3 regions of the Kribbella sp. NPDC026611 genome follow, and region 1 is predicted to be linked to each of the others. Evidence: predicted binding sites of a transcription regulator. Region 1 holds the regulator's gene; each other region holds the start of a gene.
The links. Region 1 encodes HrcA, which represses chaperone genes, less so after heat shock. Its sites were predicted from a motif close to TTGGCACTCGNNNNNNNCGAGTGCCAA; they were not measured.

Region 1 (6,598 bases):
TCGGTCAACATCTCCACCGCAAGCTCAGCCCGCTCCCCCTTCGGCACCGCCTGCACAACCACCACCCGAGGAGCAGCCGCCGGCACACTCCCCCGCCCATCAACCCCAACCAACACCCCACCCTTGGAAGCCGCAGTCACAACTCCCTCAGCCCACGCCCCACGCCCATCGGTCAACCGGACGCGTTCGCCCGGCCCGATGCGGCGTACGACGGCGGCGTGCCGACCCTCAGGCCCGTCGAGGGTCAGCTCGTCGCCGGACAGGTCCTCCAGATGGAAGACCGCCAGCCCCATCTAGTGGGCGCCGAAGGCGTCTCGGAGGCGGCCGAAGACGCCTTTGTGGGTTGCTTGGACGTGGCCGGTGGGGCGTTCCTCGTCGCGGGCCACGGCGAGCTGGCGGAGGAGGTCGGCCTGGGAGTCGTCCAGCTTCGTCGGGGTCTCGACGATGACCTGGACGATGAGGTCACCGCGGCCTGCGTGGCGCAGCCGGGGTACGCCGCGTGCAGTGAGCGTCATCGCCGTCCCGGACTGCGTGCCGGGGCGGATCTCCAGCGGTGTCGTCTCGCCCTCGAGGGTCGGCAGGTCGATCGTCGTACCGAGCGCGGCCGCCGTCATCGGCAGCGTCACCGTGCAGTGCAGGTCGTCGCCGTTCCGGGTGAAGATGTCGTGCGGCTCGACGTCGATCTCGACGTACAGGTCGCCGGCGGGCCCACCACCGGGGCCGACCTCGCCCTGTCCGGACAGCTGCACCCGGGTCCCGCTGTCGACCCCGCCCGGGATCTTCACGGTGACCGTACGGCGCGAACGCACGCGCCCGTCGCCGGCGCACTCGACGCACGGGTTCGGGATGGTGGTGCCGTAGCCGCGGCAGTTCGGGCACGGGCGCATCGTCCGCACCTCGCCGAGGAACGACCGCTGCGTGTGCGTCACCTCGCCACGCCCGTGGCAGATCTCGCAGGTGACCGGCTCGGACCCGGCCGCTGCGCCGGACCCGCTACAGGTCGGGCAGAGTACGGCGGTGTCTACCTTGAGCTCCCGCGTCGTCCCGAAGGCAGCCTCGGCCAGGTCGATCCGCAACGGGATCAGCGCGTCCTGACCACGCCGCGTCCGCGGCCGCGGTCCACGCGTCGCCCCGCCGGTCTGGCCGAAGAACGCGTCCATGATGTCGGTGAACGTGAACGCCTGGCCGAAGCCCGCGGCACCCGGCCCACCGGCGCCGGCGGTCGCGAACGGGTCGCCGCCCAGGTCGTGCATCTGCCGCTTCTGCGGGTCGCTGAGCACCTGGAAGGCGCGCCCGATCTCCTGGAACTTCTGGTGCGCGTCCTCGGAGTCGTTCACGTCCGGGTGGTACTGGCGCGCCAGTTTGCGGTACGCCTTCTTGATCTCGTCCGCTGAGGCGTCACGGCTGACGCCCAGGACGGCGTAGTAATCGGTGCTCATACTCCAGACCAGGGGGTTGGGAGGACGGTAGGTGCGTTCGTCATGAGTCGGCCAGGATCTGGCTGACGTAGCGCGCGACGGCGCGGACAGCGCCCATCGTGCTGGGATAGTCCATATGGGTCGGGCCGACGATGCCGAGCGTGGCCAGCGCCTCCGACTTCGACCCGTACGCGGTCGCGACCACCGAGGTGGTGGCCAGCTCCTCGAACGGGTTCTCGTGCCCGATGCGGACCGTGAGGGTCTGCGGGTTGGTCGCCTCACCGAGCAGCTTCAGCAGGATCACGTGCTCCTCCAGCGCCTCGAGCACCGGCTTCACGTTCCGCTCGAAGTCGTCGCCGTACCGCGTGAGGTTGGCCGCGCCGCCGACCGCGATCCGCTGCTCACCCACCTCGTCGGTGAACGCCTCCAGCAGCGTCGTGACGATGGCGGCGACCAGGGCCCGGTCGGTCGGTGGGAAGAGCTCGGTGACCGCGCCCAGGGACGTGGTCGCCTCGGTCAGCCGCTGCCCGGCGAGCACGGTGTTCAGCCGCGACCGCAGGTCGGAGATGAGCTGCTCGTCGACATCGTTGGGGTGTTCGACGATCCGCTGCTCGACCCGGCCGGTGCTGGTGATCAGCACCAGCAGCAGCCGGCGTGGACTCATCGTCACGATCTCGATGTGCCGCACGCTCGAGCGGCTGAGCGACGGGTACTGCACGATCGCGACCTGGCGGGTGATCTGGGCCAGCAGCCGGACGGTCCGGCGGACCACGTCGTCCAGGTCGACCGCGCCGGCCAGGAACGAGGTGATCGCCTTCTTCTCCGCCGTGGACAGCGTCTTGACCGTGCTCAGCTTGTCCACGAACAGCCGGTACCCGGCGTCGGTCGGAATCCGGCCCGCGCTGGTGTGCGGCTGGGTGATGTACCCCTCCTCCTCCAGCGCGGCCATGTCGTTACGCACGGTCGCCGGGGAGACCCCGAGGCTGTGCCGGTCGACCAGGGTCTTCGAGCCGACCGGCTCATGGGTCGCCACGTAGTCCTCGACGATGGCGCGGAGAACATCCAGCTTGCGTTCGTCCAGCACGCGCACCACCCTCTCAGACCTCTGGCACTCACTCGTTCAGAGTGCCAGTCTAGGCGGTCTCGGGCGACGCTCCCAACGGAACGGCCGCGGGACGCGCCACGGTGCTGGCCACATCCAGCGGCTGATCCTGTACGGCGGAGTCCACGAACGACTCCAGTACGTCGAGCACGTGGTACGCCAGCTCGCCGTTCGCGCGGTGCGGTTCGCCGGTGCGCAGCGCCCGGGCCATGTCCGCGACACCGACGCCACGACCGGCTCCGGCGTACCCACCGGCCACCGGCACCTCGGTCCACTCGCGCTGCGCCGCGGTGACGAGCTCGACGGTCCCGTCGAAGCCGTTCGGGTCCGGTACGGACAGGCTGCCGTCTGTGCCGTGCACCTCGATCCGCGGCAGGCGCCCGGCCCACACGTCGAAGGACATCAGCACAGTGGTCAGCGCACCGGACTCGTGCTCCAGTACGCCGGTAACGTGCGTCGGCACCTCCACGTCGAACACGGTCCCGGCCCGCGGACCGGTGTGGATCTGCCGCTGCTGCTTCGCGCGGCCGGCGCGGGCGGTGACCCGGACGACCGGTCCGAGCAACGTGACCAGGCTGGTCACGTAGTACGGGCCCATGTCGAGGACCGGCCCGCCACCGGGCTGGTAGTAGAACTCGGGCGCCGGGTGCCACAGCTCGTGACCGGGCGTCACCATGAACGCGGTCGCGGCGTGCGGCGTGCCGATGTCACCGCGGTCGATCGCTGCACGAGCCGTCTGCGTGCCGGTACCGAGGACAGTGTCCGGTGCACAGCCGATCCGCAGGTTGTTCGCGGCGGCGTACTTGAGCAGCGGCTCCGCCTCGGCGCGGTCCATGGCCAGCGGCTTCTCGCCGTACACGTGCTTGCCGGCCGCCATCGCGGCCTGGTGCACAGCGGCGTGGGCCGCGGGGATGGTGAGGTTGACGACGAGGTCGACGTCGTCAGCGGCGTACAGCTCGTCCGGAGAGAGTGCACGGATGCCGGGGTTCTGGTCCGCGACCGCCTGGGCCCGGCTGACGTCCAGGTCGGCTACGGCGACCACGTCGACGCCAGGGAGCTTGGCCAGGTGGTCCAGGTAGGTGCCGGAGATGACACCGGTGCCGACGATGCCGACCCTGGTCGTGCTGCTCACTTGCTCGCCCACAGCAGCCCCCGCTCTACGATCGTGCGTACGTCGGGGTTCTGCAGGTCGTCCAGCTTGTGGCCGACCGTGCAGACGAAGACACGCCCCTCACCCCAGGTGCGGGTCCAGACGGCCGGCATCACGGTGCCCTCGATCCACGGGAAGTCCGGGTGCGACTGGAAGGTGGTCGTGGCCAGCACGGTGTTCGTCGGGTCGTAGTGCACGTAGTACTGCTCGGTGTGCACGTCGAAGCCGGTGATGCCCGCGACGATCGGGTGCTCGGCTTGCTCAGGCAGGACGTCGACGTGGTAGTCGGTGTAGCCGTGCGGGTGCGAGATGAACTGCCCGCCGGTGATGAAGTTGTAGTCGGCGCTCTTCCGGAACGAGTCGACGATGCCGCCGTGCCAGCCGGCGAATCCGGTACCGCGCCGGATCGCCGCGTCCAGGCCCTTCACGTGCGCGTCCTCGATCTCGCTCATCGTGACGCACTGCAGCACCAGGTCGGTGCCGTCCAGGTCGAGGTAGCTCTCGGTGCTCTCCGAGACCGTCACCTCGAAGCCGTTCTGCTCGAGGAACGGGATGAACAGCTCGGTCGCCTCGACCGGCACGTGCCCTTCCCAGCCGCCCCGGACCACCAAAGCACGTCGTGTCGTCACACAGACCACCCTTCGAAAGTTTCGGAACGAACATCGGAACTGTTGCGACCTTAAGCGCCGCGGAGATCGGTTGCCAACCATTACGGCAGGTCTGGTCGTAGTGTCGAGGGATGAGCTGGAAGTTCTGGAAGCGCGCGGCTGTGACCCCCCAGGCCTCCGACCTCCGCCCACACGACACGCTGCGGCCGCAGGACACGTTGGCGGTGGGGTCGTTCGGGCTGACGGTCGAGGATGTGTTCTCGATCACGGGCCGCGGCACGGTCGTCACCGGCCGGGTGCTGTCCGGCGCCGTGACGGTCGGCGAGCAGGTGCTGATCAGTCGCGCCGGGCAGCCGCTGCTGCAGGTCGATGTGACCGGGGTGGAGATGTTCCGCAAGGTCGTGAAGACCGCCAAGGCCGGCGACAACGTCGGTCTGCTGCTCCGCGGCGTCTCCCGGGACCAGGTGCTCAAGGGCGACGTCATCAGCAAGTAGTTCAGCAAGTAACCTCGACCGCATGAGCGCATGGGCCGAGCTCGGCGACCGCACCTGGGTCCGCCGGTACGACGAGTGGGACCTCAACATCGGCCTCGTCGTCGGCGCGGACGGCGCGCTGCTCATCGACACCCGAGCCACCACGGAGCAGGCCGAGGAGCTCCGCGAGCACGTCCGCGAGCTGACGGACAAGCCCGTCAACTGGGTGGTCAACACGCACGCCCACTTCGACCACGTGGTCGGCAACAGCGTCTTCACCGACGCCACCGTCTACCTGCACGAGAACGCGGCCGCCGAGGAGAACCTGGCCGGTACGACGTTCTCGGTCGCGAAGGTGATCGACCTCGGCGACCGCCGGGTCGAGCTGCTGTACGTCGGCAACGGCCACACGTCCGGCGACGCGATCGTCGTCGTACCCGATGTCGACGTGTTCTTCCTCGGCGACCTGATCGAGGAGACGGCACCGCCGTCGTACGGCGAGGACTCGTTCCCGCTCGAGTGGCCGGACACGCTCAACCAGGCGATCGGCATGATGTCCGGTACGGCGAAGCTCGTGCCCGGCCACGGTGCCGTGGTCGACGCCGACTTCGCCCGCGAGCAGGCCGGCGAGCTGGGCGACGTGGCGAACACGATCTCGACGCTGCACCACGCCGGCACCTCGCTCGAGGACGCCCTCGCGCACACCGAGGACTGGCCGTGGCCGGTCGACAAGCTGCAGGACGCGATCAAACGCGGCTACCAGGCGCTCGGCGCGCCGCGGAAACCGACGCTTCCCCTGCTCGGCCCCGGCTGATGCCTGAAAACGCACGAGGGTTGCCGAAGTCGTAGTTGTCCGTTGACATCACGTCACGTCGTGCCGCACTTTGTTGCGAGGCCGACAACCGGATGGGGTGGTGTGCGATGACCACGACCGAACAAACCGTTCACCCAGACGGACGGGTCGAGCTGGCTGATCAGGCGGCCGTCGCCAACAGCCGGTACGGGAACGCGGAGCTGGCGCCGACCAGGCTGAAGGACCGCACCTGGACGACCTACAACTACACCGCGCTGTGGATGGGGATGGCGCACAACATCCCCAGCTACCTGCTCGCGTCCGGTCTGGTCGCGCTGGGCATGAACTGGCTGCAGGCCTTCCTTACCATCACGCTCGGGAACCTGATCGTCCTCGTGCCGCTGCTGCTGAACAGCCACGCCGGCACGAAGTACGGCATCCCGTTCCCGGTGTTCGCGCGGGCGTTCTACGGCGTCCGCGGCGCCAACCTGCCGGCGTTGCTGCGGGCATTCATCGCCTGCGGCTGGTTCGGGATCCAGACCTGGATCGGCGGCCAGGCGATCTACGTGATCGTCGGTGAGCTGTTCGGCAAGGGCTGGACGAACGCGTCGGCGCTCGGCGGTCACCCGTGGACGATGTGGCTGAGCTTCGGGTTCTTCTGGGTGGTCCAGATGGCGCTGATCCTGCGCGGGATCGAGGCGCTGCGCCGGTTCGAGAACTGGGCCGCGCCGCTGGTCACGATCGCGTTCCTGGCGCTGATGATCGCGGTCCTGGTCAAGGCCGGCGGCCTCGGCCCGATCCTGGACCAGCCGTCGAAGCTCGGCTGGGGCAGCGACTTCTGGAAGATCTTCCCGCCGTCGCTGATGGGCATGATCGCGTTCTGGGCGACGCTGTCGCTGAACATGCCGGACTTCACCCGGTTCGGGAAGGGCCAGCGGGAGCAGGTCTGGGGGCAGATCATCGGCCTGCCGACGACGATGTCGTTCATCGCGCTGGTCTCGATCATCACCACCTCGGGCACCGTGCTGCTCTACGGCTCGGCGATCTGGGACCC
Region 2 (6,598 bases), on a different contig from region 1:
ACCTGGGCTGGGGCATCGCGCCCGGCGCGGCCGACCTGGTCCCCGGCCGCCTCGGCCTGGCCGAGCCACCGACCGACCTGGGCTCCGACGCGATCGCCACCGCCGACCTGATCATCTGTCCGGCCGTCGCCGTCGCCCGCAACGGCGTACGCCTCGGCCGGGGCGGCGGCTCGTACGACCGCGCGCTCGCCCGGGCCAACCCGGGTACGCCGATCTGGGCCGCCGTGTACGACTCCGAGATCGTCGAGGCGCTCCCCTCCGACCCGCACGACCACCTGGTCGACGCGGCACTCACACCAACGCGATTGGTCCCGCTGAGAGGTGGACAGAGCTGATGCTGCGCACGTACGTCGACAACGGGGTTGTCCCTGGGCTCATCAGCCTCGTCAGTCGCGGAGACGAGGCCCGCGTCGCGGTGCTGGGCAGCCTGGCGTACGACGGTCCGCCCATGCAGCGGGACAGCCTGTTCCGGGTGGCGTCGTTCACCAAGCCGATCGTTGCGGCCGCGGCCATGATCCTGGTCGACGAGCTGCGGCTCTCCATGGACGCACCGGTGGCCGACGTACTGCCGGAGCTCGCGTATCCCGTCGTACTGCGCCAGCCGGACGGACCGCTCGAGGACACCGTGCCGGCGAGCCGGCCGATCACGCTGCGGGACCTTCTGACCTTCCGACTCGGTCTGGGCGAGTCGGACAACCCTGCGCTGCGGGAGCGCGAGCAGGAGCTCGGACTGCACACCTTTGGGCCGCCTGTCCCCCGGACTGCGCTGGAGCCGGACGAGTGGATGAGTCGGCTCGGAACACTGCCACTGCAGTACCAACCGGGCGAGCAGTGGCTGTACTCGACCGGCTCGCACGTGCTCGGTGTTCTGATCGCCCGGGTCACCGACCAGCCGCTGGAGGACTTCCTCCGCGAGCGCATCTTCGAGCCGCTCGGCATGCACGACACTAGCTTCACCGCTTTCGACTCGTCCCGGCTGACCACGGCGTACGTCGGAGACGACGTGCTGGATCCGGCTGTCGGCAGCCAGTGGCTGATGCCGCCGTCGTTCCCCGACGCGAGCGGTGGGCTCGTCTCGACGGTTGACGACTTCCACGCGTTCGCCCGGATGCTGCTGGCCGGTGGCGCGGGCGTGCTGTCACCGGCTGCGGTCGCGGAGATGACGACGGACCACCTCACCCCGGCACAGCGTGTGGCTGCCGAGGGGTTCCTCGGACCGGACACCGGCTGGGGCTACGGCGTCTCCGTCAGCTCGGACCGGTACGGCTGGGCGGGCGGTCTGGGCACACTGTGGTCGACCACGCCCGCTGACGGGACCATCTCGATCCTGCTGACCCAGCGGGCGCTGTGGACCTGGCCGGAAGAGCTGTTCGCCGAGGCGCCCACCTGGTAGGCGTGTCGCCGAGGTGCTGACCTGGTATGTGTCAGCCGTCGGACTTGCTGAAGGTGAGCGAGTGCTTGCGCGTCGCCTCCACGGCGCCCTTGGTGTACGCCCACTGCAGCGTCTCGCCCTTGACCCACAGCTCGGTCTGGTCGACGTAGTTCGAGGAGAACGCGTGCCCGGACACACCGGTCAGGTTGACCCACCTGGACTGGTCGAAGTCCGACAGGTCCACGACCATCCGCATCGACGGCGACGCGGTCACGCGGTACCCCTCGGAGGCGTCCCAGGAGGTCGCGTCGACGATCGACGTACCGCCGCCGAGCTCGTACGGACCGCGGTTGAAGATCTTCTCGACCGCACTGATCCCGGACTCGCCCAGCGTCTGGTTGGTCAGCGTGAGCTTGTGCAGCCGGCCCCACTGCCACTGCGCCGGGTCCCGGGCCATCTTCTGGGTGATCTCGGTCCGGGCGTCGATCAGCGCCTCGCGCAGGATGTCGTCGCGGTTCTCCCGCTGCGGGGTCCGGATGTTGTCCCACCAGCCGCTGTTCGGCTGGCCGAGCAGCATGTGGATCACCTCGAACCAGCGCGACCCGCCGTCGGGCCAGGTGCCCTCGGGGAGCTGGTCGTGGAAGGTCAGCGCGAGCAGGTTGCGCCAGACGACATTGAAATACGCCGCCGCCGCGGAGTCGGCCGGCTGGGTGAAGTCCCAGTTCCGCAGGGTGTCCTGGCCCTGCTTCTCGAACGCGTCGTCGATCCCGATCTGGAGCAGGTACGGCACCAGCGTCTCGGCGGCCCGGTTCTTGGTGTCCATCTGGATCGACGCCATCGCGTTGGCGTCCAGCTTCCCGGCGGCCTTGATCCGATCGAGGATCTGCTGCGAGCGGTAGCCGTAGTCCCAGTCGTTGGTCAGGTAGTACTGGTACGTCCGCGGGACGACGGCCTGGTTGGCGGTGACGATGATCCCGTCCGGTGGGTCGAACTCGGTCGGCAACGCGTCGAACGGGATATAGCCCTTCCAGCGGTACCGCGGGTCCCAGCCGGGGACCGGCCAGTCACCACGGCCGACCGACCGGATCGGGATCAGTCCCGGCGCCTGGTACCCGATGTGGCCGTCGGTGTCGGCGTACACGAGGTTCTGCGAGGGGACCTGGAAGAACTTCGCGGCCTCGCGGAACTGGGTCCAGTCCTGGGCCTTGTTGATGTCGAACAGTGCGTCGGCGGTGCGGCCGGGGTTCAGTGCGGTCCACTGCAGCGAGACGCCGTACGCCGTCGGGTACTTGCCCTGCTTGGCGGCCTGCTCGCCGGCCTTGCGCTCGTCCTCGCCGACGTCGGAGACGAGCGGACCGTGCCTGGTCACCCGCACGGTGATCTTGACCGGCTGCTCCTCCCCCGCGACCTTGAAGGTCTCCTCCCGGGTCGCCATGTCGGTCCACCGGTTGTTGTAGAGCACCTTGTTGCCCTGGATCCGCTCCAGGTAGAGGTCCTGGACGTCGGGGTCGAGGTTGGTGAAGCCCCAGGAGATCGCGTTGTTGTGACCGATCACCACACCGGGCAGGCCGGAGAAGCTGAAGCCGGCGACATCGAACGGGCAGGCCTTGCCGACGTTGTTGCAGTGCAGACCGACCTGCGTCCAGATGCCTGGCATGGTCGGGCCGAGGTGCGGGTCGTTGGCCAGCAGCGGCTTGCCGGTGGTGGTGTGGTCGCCGGAGACGACCCACGAGTTCGAGCCGATGCCGTCACCCTGGCCGAGCAGCTCAGGCAGGCCCTTGGCGACCTTCTGCACCGAGTCGAGCGACTTGAGCAGGTCCGGGGTGAGCATGCCGCGCCGGGCCTCGGCGTTGTCGAGCGTGGTGGTGAACTTGCCGTCCCTGCCGACGGTGCCGGTCGACATGATCGGCTGGTTCCGGTCGTAGGGGTACGACGGGTAGAGGCTCTCGATGTTGCGCGCCGGGAAGGCCGCCAGCAGCTTCGTCCTGGTCAGCTCCTCGTCCATGTTGCCGCCGAGGTCCCAGGCCATTGCCTTGAGCCAGGCCAGTGAGTCGGCCGCGGTCCACGGCTCCGGGGTGTAGTTCTTCGGACCGCCGGGCTGCAGCGACAGTACGGCGTACTCCAGGCTCAGGCCGGAGCCGCTGTGCTTCTCCAGGTAGGCGTTGACGCCGCGTGCGTAGTCGTCGAGGTACTGGTGCGTCGTGGCGCTCAGCAGCGGCAGCTCCTGCTCGGCCACCCGACGCCAGCCGAGGGTACGGACGAACTTGTCCGTCTCCAAGGCGTCCTTGCCGAACAGTTCGCTCAGCCGGCCCGAGGTGACGTGCCGGCGGAAGTCCATCTCGAAGAACCGGTCCTGTGCGGCTACGTAGCCCTGCGCCGCGAACAGGTCGGCCGGTGAGTCGGCGTAGATCTGCGGGATACCGTTGGCGTCCCGGACCACGCTGACATCGCCGTCCAGACCGTCCAGCTCGAGCGTCCCGTCGTACGTCGGGAACGAGTGGCGGACGACGAAAACGACGGTACCGGCGATCACCAGGAGGACCGTGCCGAGCACGATTCCGGTGACTATGACGACTCGAAGCAGGCGACGCACGGACCCAACCGTAGAGAATCCCCGCGCGCACCCCAAATGGGGTCCGCACAACTTTGCGTTGCTCTGCGTCCGCCGCCGATGAACGGAGCGTGGACTCCTGGCGGTGCCCGGTTCCGGGCCGCGCCGGTGCCGAGTTGGAATACTTCGGGCTGCTGACGCATTATTAGCAGTCGGGTAGTAGGAGTGCCAGCGGCCTGAAGGGAACCGACGTGCCGACGTACCAGTACCAGTGCACCGATTGTGGCGAAGCCCTCGAGGTGCGGCAGAGCTTCACCGACGACGCCCTGACCGTGTGCCCGAACTGCCAGGGCAACCTGCGCAAGGTCTTCAACGCGGTGGGCGTCGTGTTCAAGGGTTCCGGTTTCTACCGGACCGACAGCCGCTCGAACGGCAACGGCTCGAGCTCTACGCCGGCGCCTGCAGCGGCCAAGTCCGAGTCCGCAGCCTCCTCCTCTGGCAAGTCGGAGTCCTCGAGCTCGTCCTCGTCGAGCTCCGGTGGTTCGTCGTCGTCCGGGGGGTCCTCGAGCAGCAGCGGGTCGTCCTCGACCAGCGCAGCCTGATCCCCTGTGGATAACTGAGGAAGGGATGCCGGCGAAACTCGTACTTTCTCTGGCATGACAAACCCTCCCTCGCTTCGTGACCTGTTTCGCCACCTCCTCCAGGCAGCTCGATGGCATCGCCGGCTTCTGGCCGGCGTCGCCGCCGCCGCTGCTGTGTACTTCGCGCTGCACGCGCTCTCCCCGGCTCCTCCGCCGACGGTCGCGGTCCTGGCCGCTGCGCGAGATCTCGCCGGAGGAGCCGTGCCCGAGCGCGGCGACGTGCGCACCCTCGAGCTACCGCCCGCCGTGGTCCCGACCGGTGCGCTCAGACCCGGCGCGGATCTGACCTCCCGCGTGCTCAGCGGACCGGTCCGAGCCGGCGAGCCGCTGACGGATGCCCGTTTCCTCGGCCCACCGGCCGTGCCCGATGGCTCGCTCGCGTATCCCTTCCGGATCGACGACGCCGACATCAGCGCCCTCCTCCGGGTCGGCGACCGCGTGAACCTCTACGCCGCCACGAGTACGGCGTCCGGCACCGCAGGTCTGCTCGCTCGATCCGTCCCGGTCGTCGCCCTGCCAACCCCGCGTACGGCGTCGGCCGGTGCGCTGATCGTGGTGGCGACGTCACCGGAGACGGCGACCCGACTGGCCCAGGCCACGGCCAACTCCAGAATCACCGTCGCGCTGACCCCGGACACGAGCTGACCCTCGCCTCGGCGCGCTCCCTCGCCCTTGCAGGTCCGCGGCCCATACGTTGCTCGGGTACAAAACCCGTTTCGTGGAGGCACATCCCTCATGCTCAAGGGCTTCAAAGAATTCATCATGCGCGGCAACGTCGTCGACCTCGCCGTCGCCCTCGTGATCGGCGGTGTTTTCGCCAAGGTCGTCCAGGCCGTCGTCGAGGGTCTGATCAACCCGCTGGTCGCCGCAATCTTCGGCGAGACCAACATCAGCGGCGTCTGGACGTTCAAGATCAACGACGCGATCTTCTCGATCGGGATCATCCTGCAGGCCTTGCTGAACTTCCTGTTCACCGCGGCCGCCGTCTACTTCCTGATCGTGATGCCGCTCAACAAGCTGGCCGAGCGGCGCCGGCGCGGCCAGGAGCCGGAGCCAACTCCGCTGACCACGGACCAGGAGCTGCTCACCGAGATCCGCGACCTACTGCGCGCCCGCCAGCTGTAAGCACCACCGGAGCACGTCAGCTGTAAGCATCACCGGAGCAGGTAGGCGCGTTCCTCAGCCCCTGAGCTCGCCGGCGCCTACCTGCTCGACAGCGTCCTCTCCCGCGTACCGCATCCAGCGGTACGGGACGGGTTGCCCGTCGTTCCACTCCTCCATCAACGCGGCCGGGACATCGACGAAGCCCGAGCCCAGATAGGTCCGGATCGCCGCCGCGTTCTCCGGGCGGACCCGCAAGAAAACCTCCGAGTACCCGGCGTCCAATGCCGGCCCGAGCAACGCCTGAACGAGCTCCCGACCGAACCCACGACCACGGACCTCCGGATCCAGGATGATCCGGGCCAGCTCGACCTCGTCCTCCTCGTCGTCGAGCCAGATCTCGCCGTACCCGACCGGCTGCTCGCCGTCGAACAACAGATAGGAGTGGATGTCCGAGTCGACATTTCGCCAGCTCGTCCGCAACTCCTCCGGGAACGGGTACTCGACCCGCCCGGACAGGAGCGCCACTTCCTTCGCGTCCACGGCCCAGCTCGCGACCTGGGCGCCGTACCCGTCCGAAAACCCCCGAAGCTCCACGCTCTTCCCCTCAGTTGACGAACCCGGCGATCGTTCGCACCAGCTGGTCCAGGAAAGGCGGAAAGCCGGGCGTCGGCGGTTCGGGACACCCGGCCAGCTCGCGACTCCCCCGGACCGACCGCAGCAACGCGTCGACCGTCCTCCGCTGATGCGACGGATTCTCCGGCACCGAAGGCAGCACCGCCACCCGAATACGCGGCTCCCGGGTCCCGAGGCCGTCCAGGGTGAGGGCCGTCACGCCACGCAGAATCCCACCACCGAGTAAACCGTCGGCGACATCGGGAGGACACCCACGTTCCGTCAGACCGACCCGGGTCCGCGCGTTCAGCGCGACAT
Region 3 (6,598 bases), on a different contig from region 1:
CTGCTTGTCGGACGTTACATAGGCGATCCGGTGATCCAGCAACCACCCCCCGACCGCACTGGCAACCGCAGTAACCAGACCGGCGCGCACCACGGCACCGTCGGGCTCGTAGATGTACTGACCGACCGGACCGGTCTCTGCCTCCGGCGCATCGGTCACCGTCGCCCCACCTGGCAGCAGGGTCGCTCTACGGGTGATCCCATTGAACAGCTGCCCCGACCACAGGGCCGCCTCCTTCACCTCGCCGGCGTCACTGACCCACTCCGCCTCCACCTCAGGCGGTACGGCGTCGTGCGGGATGCCCGGCGCGACCTTCACGCAGGCCGTCCGCTCCAACAGCGCGGTGACAAACGACCACGGGGGCGAGTAAGCGTTGTGGTCGAACACCCGGCGCCCGTCGGCCCGTCTGGCCGGGTCTGCGAACACCACGTCGTACGGCGTGAGGTCCGTAGCCTCCGCATCCCCTTGCAACACCTCACCGGGCAGGCCAAGCGCAGCGAGATTGGCTCGAGCGGTCGCTGCCGTCTCCGCATCGCGCTCGACGCCAGTGACTCTCAGACCGGCCCGCGCTGAGGTGATCAGGTCGCCGCCGATGCCACAGCCCAGGTCGACCACGCTGGCTCCAGGGAGCGTGGCGGCAATGCGTGCGGCCCGGTGCTCGGCGACGGTGGTCCGCGTAGCCTGCTCGAGTCCGTCCGGGGTGAAGTACATCCGTGCAGCGTCCGCGCCGAACTTGACGGCCCCCCGATGGCGCAGCGCGGCCTGAGTCACCGCAGCCGTCACCAGCGTTGCGTCGTACCGTCTTCGCAGCTTCTCGACGAGCTGGAGCTCACGCCCAGGCTGGTACTCCGCACACGCTGCAGCAAGCACCTCAGCACCGGGCCCGTCGAGCAACGCGGTGACTGTCACCCGGTAACTCTAGAGCGGACTGGAACAGCTCCTGCTCCAGGTGCGCGTGGCCATCGAGTAGAGCCGCCAGTTCATGGCGGAGCGGGTCTTCGGGCCGTAGATGCCGTCGGCGACCAGCTTGTGCCTGCGCTGGACCGCCTTGACCACTGCGCGGGTGTTGCTGCCGTAGATGCCGTCCACGGCCAGATGGGTGCCGTAGCAGGAGTTCAGGTTCCGCTGGAGGATGCGGATGGCGGTGTCCGGGTCGCCGTACCGGGTCGAGCCGCGGTACGGGTCGTCGCCGTACATCAGGTTGCAGGTGGTGCTCGTGCTCGCGTAGATGGACGGCATCGGGATGCCCCAGGTCCGGTTGACCGGCACCAAGCGCGCGGAGCGGCACTGTGGCAGCGCCGCGGCGGCCTTCATCTCGGCCGCGGTCGCGTCGAGGGACACGGCCTGGTCCGGCTTGGCAGCAGGGGCCTTGGCAGCCGCCGGCGCGCTGGCGACCGGGGGAATGGGCTGGTGCTTCGCCGCGTTCGCCGCGACCGCACCGAGGGCGAGCGCCCCGATCCCGGCCAGGGCCGCGATCGTGCGTCCGGACAACTTCGGCAGCTTGGGAAACCTGATCGCCACAACGCCTCCTCAGGCCGTCCTGAGACGACGGTCCCATGCCGAGCAGGGTTAGGCCCAGCGTTTGACCACGATCCGTAGGTGCTCCGTCACCGGCCCGGATGTCTCAGCCTGAGAATCGTTTGGCACTCGAGTTGACCGAGTGCTAATCGCGGCCTAGATTCGGTGTTGGCACTCTCGAGCCGAGGGTGCCAACGGTCCGGCCCTTGACCCCCGCGACGGCAGGGGAGCGCGACCAATGAACCACAGCCAAGCGAAATCGACCGTGGAGGTCAGCAAGTGTCGGTCACGATCAAGCCGCTCGAGGACCGAGTCCTCGTCGCGCCGCTCGAAGCCGAGCAGACCACGAAGTCCGGTCTGGTGATCCCGGACACCGCCAAGGAGAAGCCGCAGGAGGGCGAGATCCTCGCCGTCGGCCCCGGCCGGATCGACGACAACGGCAACCGCGTCCCGCTGGACGTTGCCGTCGGCGACAAGGTCATCTACTCCAAGTACGGCGGCACCGAGGTCAAGTACGACGGCCAGGACTACCTGATCCTGGGCGCCCGCGACATCCTCGCAGTCGTCAGCAAGTGACGACCGCTCGCTGTTCCTGACCGACACCGCCCCGGGCCGACGACTGGCACCGGGGCGGAGTCGGTCCGGCACCCCGGGCCGCGGTCCGGGAAGACGCTCGGGCCGACCGGAGCTTTCGTGATGCCAACCGTCACGGATCTCGGTCGGCGCGACCGTCTGCCCGGGGCCGGCCGGGTGCACACCGGGAGCAGCGGGACGAGCCGCATCACCCGCAACACCCAGAGAGATTTCAGAGAGGGACTGGTTTCTTCATGCCGAAGATCCTCGAGTTCGACGAGAACGCCCGGCGCGCGCTGGAGCGCGGCGTCGACAAGCTCGCGAACACGGTGAAGGTGACGCTGGGGCCGAAGGGCCGCTACGTCGTCCTGGACAAGAAGTGGGGCGCCCCGACCATCACCAACGACGGTGTCACCGTCGCGCGTGAGGTCGAGCTGGACGACCCGTTCGAGAACCTTGGTGCGCAGCTGACCAAGGAGGTCGCGACCAAGACCAACGACATCGCCGGTGACGGCACCACCACCGCGACGGTGCTGGCGCAGGCGCTGGTGCACGAGGGCCTCCGGGCGGTCGCCGCCGGTGCCAACCCGATGGGCCTCAAGCGCGGTATCGAGGCGGCCGTCGAGGCCATCTCGGCCAAGCTGGTCGCTACCGCGAAGCCGGTCGACGACAAGGGCGACATGGCCCACGTCGCGACCATCTCCGCGCGCGACGCCGAGATCGGCACGCTGATCGCGGACGCGTTCGACAAGGTCGGCAAGGACGGTGTGATCACCGTCGAGGAGTCGAACACCTTCGGGACCGAGCTCGAGTTCACCGAGGGTATGCAGTTCGACAAGGGCTACATCTCGCCGTACTTCATCACCGACGCCGAGGCCGGCGAAGCGGTGCTGGAGGACCCGTACATCCTGATCAACCAGGGCAAGATCTCCGCGATCGCGGACCTGCTGCCGCTGCTGGAGAAGGTCGTGCAGTCCGGCAAGACGCTGCTGATCATCGCCGAGGACGTCGAGGCCGAGGCGCTGTCCACCCTGGTGGTGAACAAGATCCGCGGCAACTTCACCTCCGTCGCCGTCAAGGCGCCGGGCTTCGGCGACCGCCGCAAGGCGATGCTCGAGGACCTGGCCGCGCTGACCGGCGCGCAGGTGATCGCTCCTGAGGTCGGGCTGAAGCTCGACCAGGTCGGCCTCGAGGTGCTCGGTACGGCGCGCCGCATCGTCGTCACCAAGGACAACACCACGGTGGTCGAGGGTGCCGGCAAGACCGACGACATCGAGGCCCGGGTCAACCAGATCAAGGCCGAGATCGAGCGCACCGACTCCGACTGGGACCGCGAGAAGCTGCAGGAGCGGCTGGCCAAGCTGGCCGGCGGCGTCTGCGTGATCAAGGTCGGCGCGGCCACCGAGGTCGAGCTGAAGGAGAAGAAGCACCGGATCGAGGACGCGGTCTCCGCGACCCGCGCCGCCATCGAGGAGGGCATTGTCGCCGGTGGCGGTTCCGCCCTGGTGCACGCCGCCACGGTCCTGGACAAGGACCTGGAGCTCGACGGTGACGAGGCGACCGGTGTCCGGATCGTCCGCAAGGCGGTCGTCGAGCCGCTGCGCTGGATCGCCGAGAACGGTGGCTACGAGGGCTACGTCGTCGTCGCCAAGGTGGCCGAGCTGGAGCCGGGCAGCGGCTTCAACGCGGCCTCCGGCGAGTACGGCGACCTGCTCGGCAGCGGCGTGCTGGACCCGGTCAAGGTGACCCGGTCCGCGCTCGCCAACGCCGGCTCGATCGCGGCGCTCCTGCTCACCACCGAGACCCTGGTGGTGGACAAGCCCGAGGACGAAGAGCCCGCGGCGGCCGGCCACGGCCACGGCCACGGTCACTGACCTCTTCGGTCCGTAGTTCGACAGCACAGCACAAACAGCACCGCCCGGCAGGTCCACTGCCGGGCGGTGCTGTCATGTACGGGTGATTCGCGAACGCAGTGCCGAAGACAACGGGCAGCTCGCGGGGCACGTCGTACTCACTCGCGCCGGGAGGACGCGGAGGTCGAGCACTACGCCGCTCGGCCGGGGGTAGGGGAACCGGTCGTGGGAGATCGGGCAGAAGTAGGTATGCAGCCACTCCAAGCAGCCCTCGCGGAGGTCCCGGTCGTGGCCGGCCCAGAGCCTCCGACGGACGCCGAACTGATCCGGGCGGGTGAGCAGCCGGAGGAGTTCGCCCGGCTGTTCGACCGGTACGCCGTCACCATCCACCGCTACATCGCCCGCCGCCTCGGCCGGACCGAGGCGGACGACCTGCTCGGCCAGACGTTCCTGATCGCCTTCGAAGGTCGCGGCAACTACCGCGGTACAGCGGACGGCGCACTGCCCTGGCTCTACGGCATCGCCACCAACCTGATCCGCCGGCGCCGCCGGGACGAGGTCCGCCAGTACCGCGCCTACTCACGATCCGAACCGGCAGGCAACGACCGGTACGACGACCTGCTCGCCACCGACGTCGCCGCCCGGGTCGACGCCGAGGCGATCTCGCGCACCCTGACCCGCGTCCTCGCCAAGCTCCGGCAGGCCGAGCGCGACGTCCTGTTGCTGTACGCCTGGGAAGACCTCAGCTACGCCGAGATCGCACAGGCACTCGACCTGCCCCTCGGCACCGTCCGCTCCCGCCTGCACCGCGCGCGTCGAGCCCTCCGCTCCGCGCTCGGCCCCACCTTCGAGGAGAACCCCTCATGACCGAGATCGACCTGCTCAAGCGCGTCCGCGACGACGTCCCCGACCCCGACCGACTTGCCCTGGCCCGCGCCCGCCAGCAGCTCTTCAACCCACCGGCCGCGCTCCCGCCGCTCCGCCGCACCCGCCCGCGGCTTGTACTCGCCGGCGCGCTCGCCGTGACACTGGCCGGCGGTTTCCTCGCCGCCGACGTGATCACCCGCGACAACGCCGTACAACTAGGCGCCACAGCCGACGCCAGCACCTTCCTGGCCACGGCCGCCGCGCGGACCGGCCCGGACGCGCCGATCCCGCCCGGTCACTTCCGCGAGATCGTCCGGCACACGGTGTTCACCGAGACGTTCGTGACCAACCCGACGTACCAGGTGACCCTGTTCGGCCGGTCCGAGAAGTGGATCCCGGCCGCTCCCGCGCGGCGCTACGTGCAGCGGCAGACCAAGGTTTCCAAGGTGGAGTTCCCGACGCCGGCGGCGCGTGCGGCCGCGCAGAAGGTCGCGCCGTACCTGCTCAAGACGACCAAGCCGACCGTCGACCTCAGCCGGTGTGGCGAGGCTGCCGGCGGCAGGTGCACGCCGAGCTGGGTCACGCCGACTCCCGAGTTTCTGGCCAAGCTGCCGCGCGACCCGAACGCCTTGCTCACCGCCCTCCTCGCCGACACCACCGCGCTCGGCCGCCCGTCGCCTCCGAACCTGCGGGCGTTCCTGCACCTGTCCGCCGTACTGAACTCCGGGCTCGTCCCGGCCGACCTGCGGGCCGCGCTGTACCAGGCGGCCGCGAAGATCCCCGGCATCCAGCTCGAGAAGAACGTCGTCACCCTCGACGGCCGCACGGGGCGCGCGATCAGCCTGACCGAGACCGACCTGCGGCACGACATCGTCATCTCCGACGCGGGCGAGTACATCGGCGAGCGGACCGTCGTCGTGAACGGCCCCGGTCGCCACCTGCCCGGCTTCCACACTGGTGACATCGTCGACTCGATGTCGGTCACCACTCGGATCACCGCAACCCAGCCAGCGGTGAAGTGACCGCCGGCCCGGCCGGTGCCACCGCGGCACCGGTCGGGCGGTTGGTCAGGACCAATGCGTACGGGCGAGTAGTGACAGATTGTGATGTTTGGGCCGGGGACGACCACGAATTGCCACTAGGCAAAGGAAGATGAGCGCCGTACCATCTTTCAGGCTGACCGGTCCGAACACGAGGGGGCGAGGGGTGACAGAGGTCCGAGTACCTACCACCCACGACCGGGTCGAGCTCAGGGATCTTGCCGCGCTGGCCGGCGACGGGGACCGCACAGCTCTTAACGACCTGCTCACACGGGTGCGCGCCGTAGCGCACCGCTACGTACGGTCCCGTCTGTGGACCTATCCCGGCGGCGCCGACATGGTCGACGACGTCGCACAAGAGGTTTGCGTCGCGGTATTCGGTGCGCTCAGCCGGTACCGGGACGAGGGGAGGCCTTTCGAGGCTTTCGTCTATGGCATCGCGGCCCGCAAGGTCGCCGATGCCCAGCGTGCGTTCGCGGTGGCCGACGTCTCGACGCCGGACCTGCCGGACGGCGCGGACGAGTCACCGACGCCGGAGGAGCACGCGGTCCGGCATTCAGAGGTCCAGCACATCATGGGACTTCTGGACAAGCTGCCGGAGAAGCTGCGGGAGATCCTGCGCCTCCGGGTGGTAGCGGGGATGTCAGCCGAGGAGACCGGCCGGGCACTGGGGATGACACCGGGGGCGGTGAGGGTCGCACAACATCGGGCGTTGAACACGCTCAGGGGGTTTGTGGGGCATGAGGC

Region 2: AB0E69_RS05750 (FmdB family zinc ribbon protein) is a predicted target of HrcA. The motif match lies at 4,129-4,155, and genes of this name have one in related genera.
Region 3: groES (co-chaperone GroES) is a predicted target of HrcA. The motif match lies at 1,641-1,667, and genes of this name have one in related genera.

The regions. Positions count from the first base shown of each region.
Region 1 is NZ_JBEZYC010000014.1:101,033-107,630, forward strand. Features, by position in the region: gene AB0E69_RS38870 (16S rRNA (uracil(1498)-N(3))-methyltransferase) at 1-293, opposite strand, end outside; gene dnaJ (molecular chaperone DnaJ) at 294-1,439, opposite strand; gene hrcA (heat-inducible transcriptional repressor HrcA) at 1,480-2,502, opposite strand; gene AB0E69_RS38885 (Gfo/Idh/MocA family oxidoreductase) at 2,552-3,652, opposite strand; gene AB0E69_RS38890 (ThuA domain-containing protein) at 3,649-4,299, opposite strand; gene AB0E69_RS38895 (EF-Tu/IF-2/RF-3 family GTPase) at 4,410-4,772, shown strand; gene AB0E69_RS38900 (MBL fold metallo-hydrolase) at 4,795-5,565, shown strand; gene AB0E69_RS38905 (NCS1 family nucleobase:cation symporter-1) at 5,673-6,598, shown strand, end outside.
Region 2 is NZ_JBEZYC010000001.1:1,140,086-1,146,683, reverse strand. Features, by position in the region: gene AB0E69_RS05765 (5-formyltetrahydrofolate cyclo-ligase) at 1-335, shown strand, start outside; gene AB0E69_RS05760 (serine hydrolase domain-containing protein) at 335-1,393, shown strand; gene AB0E69_RS05755 (penicillin acylase family protein) at 1,425-3,965, opposite strand; gene AB0E69_RS05750 (FmdB family zinc ribbon protein) at 4,175-4,525, shown strand; gene AB0E69_RS05745 (hypothetical protein) at 4,580-5,209, shown strand; gene mscL (large conductance mechanosensitive channel protein MscL) at 5,300-5,689, shown strand; gene AB0E69_RS05735 (GNAT family N-acetyltransferase) at 5,744-6,262, opposite strand; gene AB0E69_RS05730 (hypothetical protein) at 6,273-6,598, opposite strand, start outside.
Region 3 is NZ_JBEZYC010000001.1:806,514-813,111, forward strand. Features, by position in the region: gene AB0E69_RS04085 (class I SAM-dependent methyltransferase) at 1-909, opposite strand, end outside; gene AB0E69_RS04090 (peptidoglycan-binding domain-containing protein) at 919-1,521, opposite strand; gene groES (co-chaperone GroES) at 1,798-2,094, shown strand; gene groL (chaperonin GroEL) at 2,346-3,965, shown strand; gene AB0E69_RS04105 (sigma-70 family RNA polymerase sigma factor) at 4,194-4,811, shown strand; gene AB0E69_RS04110 (hypothetical protein) at 4,808-5,833, shown strand; gene shbA (RNA polymerase sigma factor ShbA) at 6,018-6,598, shown strand, end outside.